One region of the Pseudomonas sp. MC6 genome, then DNA from elsewhere that is predicted to be linked to it. Evidence: predicted binding sites of a transcription regulator. Region 1 holds the regulator's gene; each other region holds the start of a gene.
The links. The regulator FliA, encoded in region 1, starts transcription of late flagellar genes. The targets are predictions, from matches to a motif close to CTAAAGTTTNNNNNNNNNNNGCCGNTAA.

Region 1 (3,279 bases):
TGTGGCCTCCGTCTATGCAAGACAAGGTAAAGAAATAACATGGGCAGCATGCATCCCGTACAGGTGATCGCGGTGACCGGCGGCAAAGGTGGCGTCGGCAAGACTAACGTGTCAGTGAACTTGTCTCTGGCGCTGGCAGAGCTTGGCCGTCGGGTCATGCTGCTGGACGCCGATCTGGGACTGGCGAACGTCGACGTTTTGTTGGGTCTGACCCCTAAACGCACACTGGCCGACGTGATCGAAGGCCGTTGCGAATTGCGCGACGTGCTGTTGCAAGGCCCCGGTGGCATCCGCATCGTCCCGGCCGCGTCCGGCACGCAGAGCATGGTCCACCTGAGCCCGGCGCAACATGCCGGCCTGATTCAGGCGTTCAGCGACATCGGCGACAATCTCGACGTACTGGTGATCGACACCGCTGCGGGTATTGGTGACTCGGTAGTCAGTTTCGTACGCGCCGCGCAAGAAGTGTTGCTGGTGGTCTGCGACGAGCCAACCTCGATCACTGACGCCTACGCACTGATCAAACTGCTTAACCGCGATTACGGCATGAACCGCTTCCGCGTCCTCGCCAACATGGCGCAGAGCCCGCAGGAAGGGCGCAACCTGTTCGCCAAGTTGACCAAGGTCACGGATCGGTTCCTTGACGTGGCCCTACAATACGTCGGCGCCGTGCCTTACGACGAAAGCGTGCGTAAAGCGGTGCAGAAGCAGCGTGCCGTTTACGAAGCCTTCCCGCGCTCCAAGTGCGCGCTGGCATTCAAGGCCATTGCACAGAAGGTCGACACCTGGCCGCTGCCCGCCAACCCGCGTGGCCATCTCGAGTTTTTCGTCGAGCGCCTCGTGCAGCAAACGGCAGGGCCCGTGCTATGACAGCAAGCGGTATGAACTACTACAAGAAGTCGGCACGCGACGCTCAGTACGAGCTGATCGAGCGTTACGCGCCGCTGGTCAAACGCATTGCCTACCACTTGCTGGCACGGTTGCCGGCGAGTGTGCAGGTCGAAGACCTGATCCAGGCCGGGATGATCGGCCTGCTCGAAGTCTCGACCAAATATGACGCCAGCAAAGGCGCCAGTTTCGAAACGTACGCGGGCATTCGAATCCGCGGCGCGATGCTCGACGAAGTGCGCAAAGGGGACTGGGCACCACGCTCGGTTCACCGCAATACCCGTATGGTCAGCGACGCAATTCGCTCAATTGAAGCTAAAACCGGCCGTGACGCTAAAGATCACGAGGTTGCAGCCGAACTCCAATTGAGTCTCGACGATTACTACGGGATTTTGAATGACACCTTGGGCAGTCGCCTGTTCAGTTTCGACGATCTGTTGCAGGACGGCGAACACGAAGGGCTGCACGAGGATGGCGCGAGTGCTCATCTTGAGCCGTCACGCGATCTGGAAGATGAACGTTTCCAGGCAGCGTTGGCGGACGCGATTGCCAATTTGCCGGAGCGTGAGCGACTGGTGTTGGCGCTGTACTACGACGAAGAGCTGAACCTCAAGGAGATCGGTGAAGTCCTTGGCGTCAGTGAATCGCGGGTCAGCCAGTTACACAGCCAGTGCGCGGCCCGTTTGCGGGGGCGTTTGGGGGAGTGGCGAGCGCGCTGAAGGCAGTGTGGGGACACTGCGAACGAGGCTGGTGCGGTGATGAACGGCACCGGTCTTGCTCTGTTGTGCTCCAGACAGTCTTCAAGTGCTGCGCCGATTGATTGAAGTGGCGCGTCCAGGTGCTGGGCGCGTTTAAGACTGCTTGGAGGTCGAATTGAACAAAGACATGAAAATCCTCATCGTTGATGACTTCTCAACGATGCGGCGGATCATCAAGAACCTGCTGCGTGATCTTGGGTTCACCAACACCGTCGAGGCTGACGATGGCGTGACTGCCATTCCAGTGCTCAACAGCGGCAGCATCGACTTTCTGGTAACGGACTGGAACATGCCGGGCATGACCGGTATCGACCTGCTGCGTCACGTGCGCGCCGATGAAAAACTCAAGCACCTGCCAGTGCTGATGGTGACTGCAGAAGCCAAGCGCGAGCAGATCATCGAAGCCGCTCAAGCCGGTGTAAACGGCTACGTAGTCAAACCTTTCACGGCTCAGGCGTTGAAAGACAAAATCGAGAAGATTTTCGAACGCATCGGCTGATGAACGCGCGGGGGAGCTATGGAGCATAACGAATCTTCACAGGGCGATTTCGAGTCGACCCTGAAAAAACACGCGGTCGAACTGGTCGAAAGCCTTGAAAAAGGCAGGTTCGGCGACGCTGTGCAACTGATCCATGAGCTCAATCAGACCCGTGACCGTGGCCTGTACCAGGAAGTCGGCAAGCTCACACGTGAATTGCACAGTGCGATCGTCAACTTCCAGATCGACCCGAACATGCCGCAGGCCGAGGAAGTGTCGCAAATCACCGACGCCACCGAACGCCTGGGTTATGTGGTCAAGCTGACGGAAGCCGCGGCCAACCGCACCATGGATCTGGTGGAAAGCGCCACGCCGGTGGTCAATGGTCTGGCTGACGAAGCGCAGACCTTGAGCGCCGATTGGGGTCGCTTCATGCGTCGCGAGGTCGGGGCTGAAGAGTTCCGTGAACTGGCGCGCCGGGTCGACGGTTTTCTGTCACGCAGCAGCACGGACAACCGTGCGGTGTCGAGCAATCTCAACGACATCCTGCTGGCCCAGGATTACCAGGACCTGACCGGTCAGGTGATCAAGCGTGTGACCCAACTGGTCACCGAAGTCGAAAGCAATTTGCTCAAACTCGTGCTCATGGCCAGTCAGGTGGACCGCTTTGCGGGCATCGAACATGACCGCGCCGCGATGCTTGCAGAAAAAGATCCACAAAAACATCTCTCGCAGGGTGAAGGTCCGCAGATTCATGCCGATAAACGAGAAGACGTTGTGTCCGGTCAGGACGATGTGGACGATTTGTTATCCAGCCTCGGGTTCTAGAGTTTTGGAATTTTAGGTTTTTTGGGTTTTTAGACCTGTAGGAGCACCCCATTAATGAGCTTCGGCGCCGATGAAGAGATCCTTCAGGATTTCCTGGTTGAGGCCGGCGAGATTCTTGAGCAACTGTCCGAACAACTGGTCGAGCTGGAAAGCCGTCCGGATGACGCAGATCTGCTCAACGCAATTTTTCGCGGTTTCCACACTGTAAAAGGGGGCGCCGGCTTCCTTCAGCTCAATGAGCTGGTGGAGTGCTGTCACATCGCCGAAAACGTGTTCGACATCCTGCGTAAGGGTGAGCGTCGCGTTGATGCAGAACTGATGGACGTT
Region 2 (3,279 bases), 1.2 Mb from region 1:
GCAAACGGCCCGCCGCCCTGATCGGCGACCACAATCATGATTACCCGGCCGTTATTCACCAGTGAGCGCAGGAACAGATGCTCGCCGCGAAACAGTGTGCGCAGGCCCGGCGGCAGCAGCGCGGAGAACTGCGCGTTGTTGTCCGGGGTAATCCGCACCTGTGCCTGTTGCGCCAGCAGCCGTTGCAGCACGCTGCTCTGGCTGACGACAAAATTCAGCGCCGCTGCTTCTTTCGGTAGCCCGGCGGTTTGATTCACGCGCAGATTCGACTGCGTGCGATCGGCCATCAGGATCATCACCCGGCGCATGCCGCTGGCGACCAGCGCATCGCGAGCGGCGACGGTCAGGCTCATCGCATTGGTGAAGCGGCTCGGTTCGGCGAGCAGTTCGGCGCATTGGCGGCGCCATTGGCCAAGGTCTTCAGCGCTCGGCGCAGCAGCCGGCAACATGCCTGCCGGCAAACGGTGCGTGCCCCATGGCCACAGTAGCGAAACCGCCGGGTGCCACAGATCGGGCATTGCATGCTGGCGTGCACTGTTGGCAGCCTGCTGGTGCAGTTGCTGCTGCACCTCGTCCATCGAGATTTGCAGATAAAGGCTGGTCAGGTACTGCCAGCGTTCGCTGTGCGGACTGTCCCAGGCTTGTTGCGCCGACAGCGCCAGACCATTGGCCAGCAGCACGGTGTTGGCTGGCTGGTTGAGCCAGCGGCGCAACGTCGGGTCATCGTCAAGGCGATTTTGCTGGCGCAGCGGATGTTCGCTGTCGCGGGCAATGCGCAGCACCTTCACCAGCTCGCGTTGTTCACTGAGCAGCAGTTTATAACCCTGCTGCACCCAGATCGGCAGGTGCCAGGCCTGCACCAACGCTTCTGCGATTTTCAGCAGGCGTACACCAAACAATTGTTTTTCGACTACGCGGGCCGATTCGCCCTTGTGGATAACCCGCAGTTCCCACTCTTCGAGCAATTGCGGATACGTCAGCGCCATCGGCCACAGCGGCGACAGAAACAGCAGGCTGCCCCAGTGAATGTCCTGCCACAGCCGCGCCAGGCGACTGGCGAAAAAACCGTTGGCCTGTTGCGTCGCGTGCTGGCTGATCATCTGCAATTGGCGCAGCGCCTTGGGGATTTGCATCAGCGGTTCGGCGGGCAGGCGCGCCAGCAATTCTTCGGTGCGGGCGAGGCCAAGGCGATTGATCGCCACCTCAAGGTTTTCCGCTGGGGTGGCCATGGTCCCGTGGGTGTGACGATTCGCCTCACGGATGATGCTCAAGGCCAGCGCCGGGCTGTCCTGCATCAGGTCGGCGATGTCGCGCAACGAACTGCGATTGTCACGGATCGCTCGGCAGACCTTGTCGTGAGCGTCTTGCGGTACGGGCAGCCGGACGCTGTCGAGCAACTTTACCCAGCCGTCAATGGTGGTCGGTTTTGCGTGTGGGACGTTCGTTTCATTAGCCATGTCTGGACGGGATCTTCACTGACTGTAGACGCGCCCGGCATGGGCTAAATTGGCTTTTCGCCTGAACTGGCTATAGTCTGGCGCAGTTTTGCCGATAAGTAGAAGAAGAGATTTTTTAACTTCCGAATATGACCTTGAACCCGACTTAAATAAGTACTTTCTACCTATGGCTAAAATTATCGGCATCATCGTCGTATTCGCGAGCGTGCTCGGCGGATACGTGCTCTCCCACGGCAAGATTGCCGCCCTGATCCAGCCTTTCGAGGTGATGATCATCGGTGGTGCTGCACTCGGTGCATTCCTGCAGGCCAATCCCGGCTACATGACGATGCACGTGCTCAAGAAATCCCTGAGCATGTTCAGTTCGCGCTTCAGCCACACGTTCTATCTGGAAGTGCTCGGCCTGATCTACGAGATCCTCAACAAGAGCCGCCGCGAAGGCATGATGGCCATCGAAGGCGACATCGAAGATGCCGCCGCGAGCCCGATCTTCGCCAAGTACCCGGCAGTGCTCAAAGACGAACGCATGACCGCGTTCATCTGCGATTACCTGCGCATCATGTCGTCCGGCAACATGGCGCCGCACGAGCTGGAAGGCTTGTTCGACATGGAACTGTACAGCCTCAAAGAAGACCTTGAGCATCCATCTCATGCGGTGAACGGCATCGCCGATGCCATGCCCGGTTTCGGTATCGTCGCGGCGGTACTCGGTATCGTGGTGACCATGGCCTCGCTGGGTGAGGGCGATCAGAAGTCGATCGGTCTGCACGTCGGTGCGGCACTGGTCGGTACCTTCTTCGGTATTCTCGCGGCGTACGGTTTTTTCGGCCCGCTGGCGCACTCGCTGGCCCACGATGCCAAGGAAGAGCTGAACGTCTACGAAGCCATCAAGGCCTCGCTGGTGGCTTCTGCTTCCGGCATGCCGCCGTCGCTGGCGGTCGAGTTCGGTCGCAAGGTGCTGTACCCGGCCCACCGTCCAAGCTTTGCCGAGCTGGAACAAGCCGTTCGCGGTCGCTAAGAAATGGAAAATAATCAGCCGATTATCATCAAGCGCGTCAAGCGCATAGCCGGCGGGCATCACGGCGGGGCGTGGAAAATCGCTTTCGCCGACTTCGCCACGGCGATGATGGCGTTCTTCCTGGTGTTGTGGCTGTTGTCCACGGCAACGCCGGAGCAGAAGATCGCCATCGCCGGTTACTTCAAAGACCCGGTCGGCTTTTCCGAAAGCGGTACGCCGTACATCATCGACCTGGGCGGCACGCCGACCCTGGCGCCGGAAAACACCCTCAACCCGGAAGTGAAGTCGCAGCCGCAACCCGACAAGGTCACGGTCGACACCGAACAGGTTGAAGGCATGGCCGAGCAGGTCGAGAAGGAACGTCTGGAGCTGCTCCTGCAAGAACTGCAGAACAAGGTCGACGAGAACCCGCAGCTGCAGAAATTCAAGGATCAGATTCTCTTCGAGATCACTCCAAATGGCTTGCGCATCCAGATCATGGATGCCGAGAATCGACCGATGTTCGACTCCGGTTCCGCACGTCTGAAGCCGTACTTCGAAGACATCCTGCTGGCCATGGCTGACACCATCAAAGCGGTGCCGAACAAGATCAGCATCAGCGGCCACACCGATGCCAAGCCTTATATCGGTACCGGTGATTACGGTAACTGGGAGCTGTCGGCCAACCGTGCCAACGCTGCCCGTCGTGCCTTGATCGCCGGCAGCTATCCGGATGCGCAAGTGGCGCGGGTCGTCGGTTATGCCTCGTCGGCGCTGTTCGACAAGGAAAACCCGTTCAACCCGGTCAACCGCCGCATCGACATT
Region 3 (3,279 bases), 2.0 Mb from region 1:
AAGGATGGATGGCATGAGTAAAACTCATCCTGAGCAGATTCTGTCAGTCCGGCTGCATCCCGCTATAGGAGCTTTCTGTATGTCCCGTCGTCTTCCTCCCTTGTATGCCCTGCGCGCATTTGAAGCGGCGGCGCGACATAGCTCGTTCACCCGTGCGGCTGAAGAGTTGTCGATTACCCAGAGTGCGGTGAGCCGGCATATTCGAACCCTCGAAGATCACTTCGCCTGTCGGCTGTTTCATCGCAGCGGGCGCAATCTGCAACTGACCGAAGCGGCGCGTCTGCTATTGCCGGGAATCCGCGAAGGCTTCGGTGCTCTGGAGCGGGCCTGCAATACCTTGCGCGCCGAAGACGACATTCTGCGCATGAAGGCGCCGTCGACCCTGACCATGCGCTGGCTGCTCGCGCGACTCAGTCGCTTCCGCCACTTGCAGCCGGGCAACGAAGTGCAACTGACCAGCGCCTGGATGGATGTGGATTCGGTGGACTTCAACGATGAGCCTTTCGACTGTGCTGTGTTGTTGAGTGACGGGCATTTTCCGCCGGACTGGGAGGCCAGCCTGCTGTTTCCTGAAGAGCTGATTCCGGTGGGTGCGCCAAACCTGCTGAATGATCAGCCATGGGATCTGGCTCGACTGGCCTGCACCGAATTGCTCCACCCGACGCCCGACCGTCGCGATTGGCGCAGTTGGCTGGAGCACATGGGGCTGTCCGATCAGGTGTCGCTCAAGGGCGGACAGGTGTTCGATACCCTCGAGTTAGGGATGATCGCAGCGGCGCGCGGTTACGGTGTATCGATGGGTGATCTGTTGATGGTCGCCGAGGACGTCGCGCAAGGACGCCTGAGTCTGCCGTGGCCGACGGCCGTCGCCAGCGGACTGAATTATTATCTGGTGTGGCCAAAGACCCGTCCCGGAGGTGAACGTTTGCGCCGCCTCAGCGACTTTCTGCAAGGCGAAGTCCGCGCCATGGAGCTGCCGGCGGTTGAGCGCTTGAGCTGAAACGTTCGAGCCGCCACAATAGCGGCCTTGCGCCATACCCACGTTGCGCGCTCAAGTATTCGGTTTTCCCGCCGACTATGAGCAAGTGGAACCGTCGTGCCGGTATCCACGATTCGCCCCCACTATTAGAAAATTATCCGAGTCGAGATCAAGGAGGATCCCGTGGCTCGGCCAGGAGCTGTCCATGTCTCAACCTCGCGCTCGGATCGCCTCGCAGCTGGGCCTCGCGCTCGCTGTAATACTGGCGATAGTTATCAGTGGCAGTACGGTGTTCGCCTTGCGTTCGCTGGATTCCGCCAACCTCGCCACCCGTGAAGAGCATCTGGCCAGTGAGGCGCGGCTGCTGGCCGACCAACTGAGTACCTTTCACGGCACGCTGCGTGAAAGCACCCAGCGCCTGAGCGGACTGTTCGAGAAGCGCTTCAGCGCGGGTCTGAGCATTCACCCGAGTGAACCGGTGACGGTGGCCGGCACCCAGACCCCGGGTCTGCACCTGGGCAGCGAAGTCTTGAACAACAACCTCAAGGAGGTCGACGAGTTCAAACAGATGACCGCTGGCGTCGCCACCCTGTTCGTACGCAGCGGCGAAGACTTCGTGCGGGTCAGCACCTCGCTGACCAAGCAGGACGGCACGCGCGCCATCGGCACCTTGCTCGACCACGCGCACCCGGCCTACGCGAAGCTGATGGCAGGACAAAGCTACGTCGGTCGTGCCTTGTTGTTCGAGCGCTCCTACATGACCCAATACACCCCGGTGCGCGATGGCAGCGGCAAGGTGATTGCGGTGCTGTTCGTCGGTTTCGACTACACCGACGCGCAGAACGCCCAGTTCGACAACCTCAAGCGTTTCCGTATCGGTCAGACCGGCTCGCTGGCGCTGCTCGACGAGCAGAACAAATGGCTGGTCGCGCCAGCCGGTGTGCAAGCGCTGGATCAGTCGATTCCAGTGATCACTGGTCTGGCCAAGACGCCGGGCAAAGGTCAGTTCTGGGCTGACAAATCCGAGGATTTCTACAGCGTTGCCGTACCGTTCGACGGCGGGCCGTGGTCGGTGGTGGCGAGCATGCCGAAAGCCGAAATCCGTGCAGTGACCTGGAGCGTCGGTACGCAACTGGCGATCGGCAGTCTGTTGGCGATGCTGTTGGCGGTCGGTTCTGTGGTCTGGCTGCTGCGCAGCAAACTGGCGCCACTGAGTGACCTGGTGCGTCAGGCCGAAGCTTTGGGTGCTGGCGATCTGAGCGTGCGTCTGAACGTATCGAGCAACGATGAAATCGGTCAGTTGTCCCGCGCTTTCAACCAGATGAGCCAGGCGCTGTCGACGATGGTCGAGCACATCCGTCGCTCCTCGGAAGAGGTCAACAGCCGTGCCCAGGCCCTGTCCGGTTTGTCCGGCGGTGCCTATGAAGGCATGGAGCAACAATCTGGCGAAATCACCAGCATGGCCGGCGCGGTGGAAGAGTTCAGCGCAACGTCGCTGAACATTGCCGACAACATGGGCGCGACCCAGCGTCTGGCGCAGGAAAACGCCCAGCAAACCCAGATTGGCCGCAGCTCGATGGAAGAAGCGTCGTCCTCGCTGGAGCAAATCGCTGGCGCCCTGAACAGCACCGCCACCGTGATCAACACCCTCGGTCAGCGCTCGCAGGAAATTGGCGGCATCGTGGGTGTGATCACCTCGATCGCCGAGCAGACCAACCTTCTGGCACTTAACGCAGCAATCGAAGCTGCCCGTGCTGGTGAGCAGGGTCGTGGCTTTGCTGTGGTGGCCGATGAGGTGCGCAGCCTGGCTTCGCGTACTCGTCAGGCCACCGATGAAATTTCCAGCATGATTCACAGCATCCAGCAGGAAACCGGTAACGCGATCAGCACCATGGAGCAGGGCAATGTGCTGATGCAGGAAGGTTTGTCGCGCAATGCCAATGTTGCCTCGGCGCTGGCACGTATTGACGAGCAGAGCCGGTCGGCGGGGCAACAGTTTGCCGCGATTACCACGGCGACTCAGGAGCAGAGCAGCACCGCGACGTTGTTGAGCAGCAATTTGCAGAGCATTGCGTTGGCCAACAGTGAGCAGCGTGAGGTTGTGTCGAACCTGGCTGTTACGGCTAAAGAGCTGGAGAAGCTGGCGGCGGATCTGCGTTCCGAGGTTGATCGCTTTCGTTGATGCGCCTTTGAAATAGCTTTCGCGAGCAGGCTCGCTCCCACAGTGTTCGGTGTGATTCACAGTTTTTGTGAAGACCCGGATCCCCTGTGGGAGCGAGCCTGCTCGCGATTGCATCACT

Region 2: motA (flagellar motor stator protein MotA) is a predicted target of FliA. The motif match lies at 1,528-1,555, and genes of this name have one in related genera.
Region 3: ACOYXE_RS23585 (methyl-accepting chemotaxis protein) is a predicted target of FliA. The motif match lies at 1,051-1,078, and genes of this name have one in related genera.

Annotation. Positions count from the first base shown of each region.
Region 1 covers NZ_CP186504.1:3,250,019-3,253,297, reverse strand. The annotation lists gene fleN (flagellar synthesis regulator FleN) at 40-870, shown strand; gene fliA (RNA polymerase sigma factor FliA) at 867-1,607, shown strand; gene ACOYXE_RS14510 (chemotaxis response regulator CheY) at 1,774-2,145, shown strand; gene ACOYXE_RS14505 (protein phosphatase CheZ) at 2,164-2,952, shown strand; gene ACOYXE_RS14500 (chemotaxis protein CheA) at 3,007-3,279, shown strand, end outside.
Region 2 covers NZ_CP186504.1:4,456,467-4,459,745, reverse strand. The annotation lists gene ACOYXE_RS19925 (HDOD domain-containing protein) at 1-1,457, opposite strand, end outside; gene motA (flagellar motor stator protein MotA) at 1,624-2,475, shown strand; gene motB (flagellar motor protein MotB) at 2,479-3,279, shown strand, end outside.
Region 3 covers NZ_CP186504.1:5,286,243-5,289,521, forward strand. The annotation lists gene ACOYXE_RS23580 (LysR substrate-binding domain-containing protein) at 80-1,000, shown strand; gene ACOYXE_RS23585 (methyl-accepting chemotaxis protein) at 1,185-3,161, shown strand.